One region of the Pleurocapsa sp. FMAR1 genome, then DNA from elsewhere that is predicted to be linked to it. Evidence: riboswitches for the same ligand, from Rfam matches in the RefSeq annotation. Region 1 holds a riboswitch; each other region holds the start of a gene.
What was found. Region 1 has a riboswitch for cobalamin ahead of SLP02_RS19905 (DUF1636 domain-containing protein). Riboswitches for the same ligand answer to the same signal wherever they lie in the genome.
Positions count from the first base shown of each region.

Region 2: another riboswitch for cobalamin. It lies ahead of SLP02_RS13060 (HupE/UreJ family protein); the one in region 1 lies ahead of SLP02_RS19905 (DUF1636 domain-containing protein).
Region 3: another riboswitch for cobalamin. It lies ahead of SLP02_RS04200 (sirohydrochlorin chelatase); the one in region 1 lies ahead of SLP02_RS19905 (DUF1636 domain-containing protein).

Region 1 is NZ_OY762512.1:4,071,763-4,075,045, reverse strand. Features, by position in the region: gene SLP02_RS19910 (hypothetical protein) at 1-390, shown strand, start outside; cobalamin riboswitch at 478-625, shown strand; gene SLP02_RS19905 (DUF1636 domain-containing protein) at 1,104-1,487, shown strand; gene dnaG (DNA primase) at 1,524-3,283, opposite strand, start outside.
Region 2 is NZ_OY762512.1:2,708,735-2,712,017, forward strand. Features, by position in the region: gene SLP02_RS13050 (COP23 domain-containing protein) at 1-217, opposite strand, end outside; gene cobW (cobalamin biosynthesis protein CobW) at 381-1,427, opposite strand; gene SLP02_RS13060 (HupE/UreJ family protein) at 1,451-2,122, opposite strand; cobalamin riboswitch at 2,441-2,589, opposite strand; gene SLP02_RS13065 (lysylphosphatidylglycerol synthase domain-containing protein) at 2,711-3,283, opposite strand, start outside.
Region 3 is NZ_OY762512.1:844,184-847,466, reverse strand. Features, by position in the region: gene SLP02_RS04205 (HEAT repeat domain-containing protein) at 1-849, shown strand, start outside; gene SLP02_RS04200 (sirohydrochlorin chelatase) at 855-1,847, opposite strand; cobalamin riboswitch at 1,872-2,071, opposite strand; gene SLP02_RS04195 (high light inducible protein) at 2,302-2,445, opposite strand; gene bioB (biotin synthase BioB) at 2,554-3,283, opposite strand, start outside.

The DNA.
Region 1 (3,283 bases):
CTTGGTGCTGCCCACTCTGCGTATGATAACGAAAATCAGTGCCTAACCACGATGGAGTTTACAACAGCACCTCAGTTATGGGAACCGCCTTACTATAAAATCTTAGAATCTGCTACTCAGGGCGAAAAAAAGGAATACAATTTACCAGGAATTACTGGAATCAACACTGTTAGTCAAGAAGAAAATTTATCAATTTTTTATGGCGAACTTTTATCTTCGCCTCTTGCAAGTAAGGTTTTGCAAATTCGTACTGCTAATTTAGAATGCCAAGAATTACATTTAACTATTTTGGATGGTATATATCAGCAATGTAATGAAATAAGAGCTAAAGTCAGGTTAACTCAGTGCGATAAATGTATCAACTTTATTCTATGTAGAAAGTTTAAGTAAAAAGATTGCTTTAACTATAAACAAAGATACTTAGTGAAAAAATTGAGCTTAATTACTAACAATTATTGCTAAGAAAATAATAATATGATACCTTAAACATTATTCGGTTCTAATGAAAATCAGCCATTAGAAGTAATGGGGAAAGATTGGTGTAAATCCAACGCTGTTCCGCAACTGTAACGAGAAGATTAAAACTCTCTAAGTCAGAATGCCCGCCGATGCTAACACTACATGAACAAACTAATCTGCGAGGTACAGATGTTTAAACACTTTCTAGTTTCAACAACTATTTATTATCTGTTTGGAATATTGCCCACCACGTTACGGCAGCCCACAGAGTAATTATTAAACGCAGTTTTACCAAGATTTTAAGCGCGATTCCCAATAGCAATATTTTGAGTAAATTGATTATTACTCAAGCTGTTTTGCTGGCAACATTAGCAACTAAATTGATTATTCTAATTGCTAAAAGTCAAGCCAAGAGCTATCAGAAAATAGTGTTTCAATCGCTATACAGAATAAATCTGCTTGGGTAAAACCTAATAAATGATCAACCAGTAAATAGGGTATGAGATTGTAGTTGATTTAGGTTAGCAATCTACTTCATACCGCATAGTTTTTGATGCCGATTCGCTCTCAATTTGATTCTTATTATTAATCGAGTTGTCGTTCTTTTTTCCTTATTTTAATTCACCTATTTTTTTGAAATCACCATGACTGAACATACATTATTAGTTTGTAGCCTGTGTCGCTTTTCCGAGACTCAAAAAAAGAAACACGGACTGTCGGGAGGACAACACCTGATCGAAGAACTGCAAAAAGGTTTGGATAATTGTGACTGGAGCGATCGCATTACTATCCAACCCGTATCCTGTATGGCAGCTTGTCGCCGTTCCTGTGCCGTTACTTTAGCTGCTAATGATAAGCTGACCTTTGTTTTGGATCGACTTGCACCTATAGAATCTGCACCCGATTTATTAAAATTTATCGAGCAATATGTTACCTCGCCCCAAGGGAAAGTTCCTTACCGAGAACGTTCTAAAGCTATTCAACAAGCTACCTCATTTATTTTACCCCCCTTAACCAATTCTCATTAATTAAAGTGTATTGCATAATTAAATTATGTAAAAGATCTACTGAGTAATGGGATCTTGAGAGAAAGCCAAGCGTATTTGTTCTAGTTGTCTAATTTTTTCGACGGCGGTTTGAATTTCTTGGTAATGATATTTCATTAGCTTTAAATCTGTAGCAGGATCGAGATTCTGTAGCTGTTCTGCACAGTAGATCTGACGCTTTTGGTAGTTTACCTGTTCTAGAGAAGCGATCGCTTCTGCTACTCTTATATCTGCCCGAAAAACATCTTCTTGGGTTTTTTCATCTAAATGAAACAGTTTTGTCACTGTATTCATTTTTTTAGGAAAATCTAAACTACGGTTATGTAATTCACTTAATAGTGGATTAGCATTCTCTAATGATGGACGAGGTAAATTATCTTCAATGGCGATAATTTGTTGCCATAAAAACCGATGAACAGCAATGCTAAATAATAAGTCTTTGCTTTCTAGCTGCTCAATAATCTGCTCTCGATATCGAGAATAATGAATATAAATCCTCAGCAATAAAGTTTCTGCTTGTTCTAATAGTTCACTTTCAGGATGACTGGCGATCGCAAAAGCTGGTTTAGCTGAGTCAGAATTATTTTTCTGCTGCTTAGTAAAATTTCTCTGATATCTAGGACGAGGCGATTTGATTTGTGACTTGAGGGTAGCCAGATTTTGTAAAACTAGTCTGGCATCTCCCTGACTAAGAAGTTCGGCACATTGAGTTAAGTAATGGTTGCGTTGATTTGCATCCTGTAATTTATTTAACAGCACGATCATTGCTGCTGCTACTTGTTGAAACTGATCGGCAGCCTTCATGCTTTTGTCTGCCGTTAAGCGGCTAATTAGCCAATCCAACCATAAGGGGGCAGCTTCTAAAGCCTGATAATATAATACTGCGCCATCTTCCCTGCTTTTAACAAATTCATCCGCATCTTTGCCACCAGGAAGATTGAGAATACGTAGCTGTACTACTCCGCCATAGACTAAATCTTCGACTTCAGCGATCGCTCTTTCTGTAGCTTTTTTGCCAGCATCATCCGCATCAAAGTTAAGAATTACCTGTTTAGAAGGAGTAAAGCGCAGTAGCTGCTTAAGCTGATTTTGAGTAAAGGCTGTACCCAAAGATGCCACCACATTACCAATACCTGCTTCGTGAAGTGCGATCGCATCAAAATAGCCTTCTACTACCACTGCACAGTCAGCTTGGCTGATATGAGTCTTAGCCCGATCTAAGGCAAACAAAGTTTTACTTTTATCAAATAGAGGTGTTTGGGGAGAGTTAAGATATTTTGGCTGATCTTCTTCCTTCAGACTCCGACTACCAAAGCCGATAATTCTGCCCTGGATGTCCATAATGGGAATCATTAGGCGATCGCGAAATACATCGTAATACCCGCCACCTGTTTTACGGGGTTTAATTAATCCTGCTTGTTCAACAAAATTAACAGGATAGCGTTTTTGCTCAACTAAATATCGATAAAGGGTTTCCCAACCCGCAGGCGCATAACCTAGTTGAAACTTACTGATAGTTGCGTCTTCTATCTGTCTTTGATGACGCAAATAATTAAGTGCAAATTCTCCAAAAGACTGATGGAGAGCGTGTTGATAAAAGCTGGACGTGACTGCCAAGATTCGATATAGTTCTTCTCTAATACCTAGCTGACGCTGAATTTCTTGTCTTTGCTCAGGCTCAACTGTTTTAACTTCTACCTGATAGCGACGTGCTAGATCTAAGACAACCTCGGCAAAAGACTGTTTGCCAATCTCCATCAAAAACTTATAGGCATTTC
Region 2 (3,283 bases), 1.4 Mb from region 1:
GGTTTTTAGGAGTCCATTCACCAGAAAAGCTATTTTGCCAGTTAATTAAGGATATTCTGCCTCTGGGGGTATTGACAAAGGTAGTCCAATTTCCATTAAGTTGAGCGCAATAATAGGTATTGGTGTCTTTAGTTTGTGCTTTAGCTGGAGATGCGATCGCGCCGCCAATAACAACGCCTAATCCAGCAAGTATGACCGCTAACGATTTAATTTTCATGGTAATTGAGATAGATAGTGTGAGCTATAGGAAAAAGGATACGTTAAGTATTTATATCTAATACTAATGTAGCAAACCTTGCTTCGTAAGAGTTTTTCACCTTGACAAATTATAAACTGCACACTATGTAAAACTGAATTAAGTACAATGTCAGCGATCAAAACTAGATTACTGCCTTATCGCCCAAAATAGATTGTTCTATTAAATCTCGCTTTAAGTTATGTCCAATTAGCACTAAGCGAGTTTGTCTTGGTTCATCGGCTGCCCACGGGCGATCGTAAAAGGTATCAAAACGATTGCCTACTCCCTGCAACACCAAGCGCATTGACTTATTTGGCACATTGATAAATCCTTTGACGCGATAAATCTCTTGTTCTTGAAGCAATTGCTTGAGTTGTTTAGTTAAAGCTTCAGGCTCAAAGGCTTGTTCTGATATTAGTTCAATGGAATTAATATCATCGTCGTGTTCATGTTCTGCTTCGTGATCGTGATGAGAATGACGGCTATCTAAATGATCTTCAACCGCAGCATTAAAGCCTAATAAAAGGTCTGGAGCGATTTCTCCTTTGCTTACAGTGACTATTTTTACCCCAGGCTGTAATTCTTGTTTTAGCCAAGCTTTGATTTTGCTCAATCTATCTTCATCAACCAAATCAGTCTTGGTCAGCAACACCATGTCAGCACAGGCTAGCTGATCTTCAAAAAGTTCCTCAAGGGGCGTTTCGTGTTCTAAATTAGGATCTGCCTGTCTTTGAGACTCTAAAGCGTCAATATCTCCTACTAAGTTGCCTGTTGCCAAAGCATGGCAGTCTACTACGGTTACTACTCCGTCTACAGTGGCACTATTGCGAATTGCGGGCCAACGAAATGCTTGAATTAAAGGCTTGGGCAAAGCCAATCCCGAAGTTTCAATCAAAAGACAGTCAATTTGATCGCGACGCTTCAGCAATTCTTGCATGACTGGATAAAATTCTTCCTGCACAGTGCAGCACAAACAACCATTGGTAAGTTCAACAATATTACTATCGCCATCTTCTTCATCGCAAACTTGACACGATCGCAATAAATCACCATCAATACCTACTTCGCCAAACTCATTAACCAAGACGGCGATGCGTCTTCCTTGGTTGTTTTGCAGTAGATGGCGCACTAAGGTTGTTTTGCCTGCGCCTAAGAAGCCTGAAATTACGGTAACGGGAATTTTGTGCATAATAATTAAAGTCTGATAAATAATTAACCTAAGATGTTGCTGGAGAGAAAGGCAAACCCAATACCACACACGGCAAATCCAGCAAAACGTAGAGGTAAGCTGGGTGATCCCGAAGCTCTTTTGAGAATCGATTTGCCGACATAAAAAGCGATCGCGCTAATCCCTAGCTGAATTAAACAAAAACCAAGTAGATAAGCCCCTACAGCATTAGCCCTAGCACCGACAATAGATTCGCCATAGGCATAACCATGAAAAATACCAGCAATCGCAGCAATAATAATTAATAAAGCTAAATTAGTTTTATTTTCTTTTGCCAAGAAGATGCCCACAATTAGCACTGAAGCTGAAATAATTAATTCTGGTATCGGTAGATTAACGCTTTGTAAATGTATGCCTGTACCCACAGCCGTAGCCAGAATAAATGTCAGAGGAATAACCATACCTAATTTGCTGCTTAAAGCTGCTAATAAGCCAATAGCAATCACAAAAACGAGATGATCGATGCCAATTACAGGATGACCCAAACCAGCAAGAAACCCCGATGCAAAACTGCTAGGAAGTTTTCCACCGCTAGCATGATGAGCCAGCGCAGGGGAAGGGATAAGCAGTAAGCTAATGCTCCCGAAGACACTAGCCAGAAAACCCAAAGCAATTACCTTACGAGAAAGTTGCGCGATCGCACTATTTTTGTTCATAATTTGTGATTAAATTTGATTCAAAACCCTGTAAACACCAATCAATAGCTACAGATATTTTGTTTTTTTGAATAACAAAATTCAGCAAAACAAACTTTAGAGTAGTAATTAACTAATTAGTTGTTTGTCAGCCAAAAGCACGGTACTTCAATTTCTACCGCTCCATTATTAAATTAAGAAGTGCTTTTTGTTTGAAATTATTTTGGTTTATTACTAGTAATAAATGCTTAAAAAAGTTAAAGCTACGTAGAGTAAGCCAACGACAATTGTTATGAAGTGAATTTAACATTATCTGTACCTCGCAGATATGATCTAAGTGTGGTTGTATATAGTATCGGCGGGCATTCTGACTACAGAAATTGACGACAATCTCTTTACAGTTGCGGGACAGTGCCAGATTTTCACTGAACTTTCCCCTTTACATTTAATGACTGCTCATCATTAAAACCGAATTTTAGATAGGCAGTATATTTTTGTTTTACTACCATCTGTCAATCTACCACAGACAGGAGAAATTGAAATAATTTAGCTCGCAAATACTGTGTGTATTAACATGAAACACAAAAAAGCGAGTTTGCCTGAATAGAATTAACTATTACTTTTCCAGCATACTCCTGCGGCGATCGCTTCTGCTAAGATGCTAATTAGGCGATACAGTGCCACTGCTGCTATTTCTGCGGGAAACTGAGTATTATCTAAAAGACTAAAAGCGGTAACCTCAAATACTCCCAAGCCTCCTGGCGCGCCTGGAACAATCAAGCCTAACAACCAAGCAAAGCTAAAGGCACTGGTTAATTGAGGAATCTGTTGCCACGTCACAGACTGCAACGCCATAAAAGTCAGCATAAATCCAGTTGCTCTAAAAACAACAAATCCAATTTCCCCTAGAAAAGGAATAAAAGGATATCGATCTAATTTAATAGCTTGTGCCGCGATCGCATCAGCTTTGTTTTTACTACGGCTCAATCGGTGTAAGAGTTGATTGATGATGAAGGGATGTATGCCAATTAGCACTACTACTAAGCCAGCCAAACTTAAAATGCTGATAGCAGATAACAAAATCTGAGAATCAACATTGATTGTTAGCCAGCTTAATTTATCAGTAATCAAATTAATAATCTTCAAGACAAATAACGAAATTGGCGAATCTATATCCTCTGA
Region 3 (3,283 bases), 3.2 Mb from region 1:
TTAGCTAAGTTTAATTACCAGCCAGCTATAGATAGAATTAAACCATTTACTAGCAGCGACGATCCACCAACCGCCAGTGCTGCGATCGCTACTTTAGCTCGTTTGACTAATGACTATAGCCAGATGGATCGGGTTGTCGAGTTTTTGCAACACGATGATATTAACGCCAGACGCGCCTGCATTCAAGATTTAATTGATACAGAATACTATCAGGCAATTTCCGCGATCGCTTTTGCACCTATCTCTATAGCATTTCGCTTACGAGGCATGAGATTACTTGCTGCTGCGGGTATAGCTGCGGGTAAAATAACTTTTGCTGAAATTGAACCTAGCTTAGATCGAGTAATCCGCGATCGCCCTCAAGACATTGAAATGGTACACGAGTACGATCAGCCACCATCGATAGAGTTTTTAATTAGAGAACTTTACCATACCGATTTTGGCAGGTGCTATCTGGCAGGAAAAACCCTTTTAGAAGTTTACCCTGAGCTTGCACCCCAAGCTTTATTGCAAACCTACCAAGAAGAAGCGCATAACGACTATGGCGCACATTTCCATGTGGTTAAGCTGTTGGGTTTACTTAATTACCAGCCTAGTTACGAGCTAATTGTAGAAGCCCTACACAATACCTCGCCTCAGTTTCAAAAATCCCGCGCAGCAGCAGCGATCGCTTTAGCAAATCTTCAAGCAACTCAAGCAATTTCCTTACTAAAAGAAACTTTAAATACGCCAATTTTTGAGCTTAAATATGCTTGTCTGTTAGCCTTAGAACAGCTAAAAGCTCCTTGCTGGTCAATGGTAGCTGATGATTCAAATCCGCTAATCAAAGCTAAAGCTAACAAACAATAACTAATCTAGGGTGTTTTCCAGATACGTTGATGATAATCTTTTACCTTGGCATAAGGATCGCTATTGTCGTGATGATGGTGATGTCCATGTTCATGTCCGTGTCCGTGTCCATGTCCATGTTCATCTACTGCTGCCAGACGAAACTTACACATTTCACAGTTCATCGCCACTTGACCTAGCTGCGCCTCAATTTCTCTTTCTCTAATTACCTCCAATAGCTGAGGGGCAATTCCCATTTCTGGTAAGCAAGCAAAATCAATCTCAGGATGTCGTTCTTCTTGTTGGGCAGTAATATCAAAAATTTTTTCCATTAACGTGCCTGTAAACATGAAATAGGGCAGGACAATTACCCGTTTAGCCTGATGCAAATATGCCCGACTAAAACCTGGTTCTAAACGAGGATGAGTAATACCAATAAAGCAGGTTTCTACTGTTTTGTAGCCACTACCTTCCCAGATTATGCGAGCTAGTTTGTACACATCACCATTAGCATCAGGATCGCTCGAACCCCTGCCGACAAATAGCAGTACAGTATCTTCGCGGTCAATATTACGGGGGTTATATTCTGGCTTGTCCAACTCTGCCAAGCGATCGCGCCATAGCTCGATAATTTTAGGAGTAATCCCAAAATGGCGACCATAATTAAAGCTTAACTGAGGATAGGGCGATCGCGATCGGTCTAGCTCGTTGGTAACATCAAATTTATTGTGTCTGGCAGCAAACAACAAAATTGGCAAAGCTGTAATTTCTGTATAGCCTTGTTCAACGCAAGCTATTACAGCTTCTTGAATTGTCGGCTGAGTAAGCTCTAAAAAGCCAGGAATAACAGGACGAGAAGTATCCAATTTTTTATAAGCTTCGACAAAATCAATAAAGGTTTGTCTACCTCGTTCATTTTTTGTACCATGACCAATCATTAATAAAGGTCTTTGATAAGGCAATGGCTGTAATTTAAGTTGATTAATACTCGATTGCAGAGAAGAATTGACAAAAACCATCTGTACCTCGCAGATTTGTTAATTAGGTTAACTATTTTGAGCGGCGGGTATTCTGACTTAGAGATTGTTGACTATTTAACTTGCGCATTCCCTTGCGCCTAACGGCGACGCGGGGTCGCTCGTCAACCTCATCACAGTTGCGGGACAGTGTTGGATTTACACCAGTCTTTCCCCATTACTTCTAATGACTGTTTCCCATTAGAACCGACTTATCTCGATCATACTCTTAGTCATATTCAAGTAAATCAGGAATTTAGCTTAAATTAAGACTTGTATAGCCAAAATAAGCTGTTAACCAAAAATCGAAGTTTCTGGCGATGTCTAAACATAAACTTGGCTTCAGACACCAAAATAAAGGAGTTTGGTACAACAATTGCTTGTTGTACCAAACTCCTTTAGTGATTAGAATCTATTTGATTTATGTATGATTGCAGTTGATAGTCTCTGGAGAGAACTACATGATTCCAATTTGGCTAAGAATTCCCTGACCAGTAAAGTACTCTACAGCAACACCAATGACAAAGCCTAACATAGCTAGGCGACCATTCCAGTCTTCTGCGAATTTAGTAAAGCCGAATTTATTTCCTTGGTTTTCCATTAGTTGTGACCTTGTTAAGATATATCACTTACTATTGTAATTAATATAAATTTTTGTTGCAATAGATTTACAAAATAACTTTCTAATAGTTTTGAACGTCAGTTCGGGTTAACGGGTTAAGATGATATTGTCTTCTACGTTTAAAATTGAACCATCGGGGTTTTCTAAGACAAATCCCCCATCGCGAATCATAGCTAAATCAGCGTCTTCTGATTGTCCAGTGGTGGTAAGATAGTCGCCGACAAAAATAGAGTTAGCAGGATATAAACCCATTACCTGTAGCGATCGCAAGTGGACTTCTCTCCCCCCCGCAATTCTGATTTCTTGCTTAGGCAGAATAAATCTAAATAGGCTTAAGATTCGTAAACAGCGACGGGGATTTAGCTGATTAACGTCGCTTAAAGGTGTGCCAGCAATGGGAATTAGAAAGTTAACTGGCACGCTGGTAACGTCTAACTCTCGCAAAGAATAAGCCAAGTCGATAATATCTTCATCGGTTTCATTCATGCCCAGAATTCCCCCTGAACAAGTCGTAATACCTGCTTTTTGGACGTTTTTAATTGTTGCCACGCGATCGCGAAAAGTATGAGTGCTACAAATATTCTCGTGGTGATTTTCTGAAGTATTGAGATTATGGTTAACTCGATCTACTCCCACTTCAGCTAAACGTTGGGTTTGAGATTCATTGAGTAACCCCAAACAGGCACAGATCTTTAAGTCGTGTTTCTCTTTGACGGCTTTAAAGGCATCTAATACGTTGTTAAAGACAGATTCCGAAGGCGATCGCCCTGAAATAGCCATGCAAAACGTACCTGCTTTTAAATCTGCTGCCTTATCT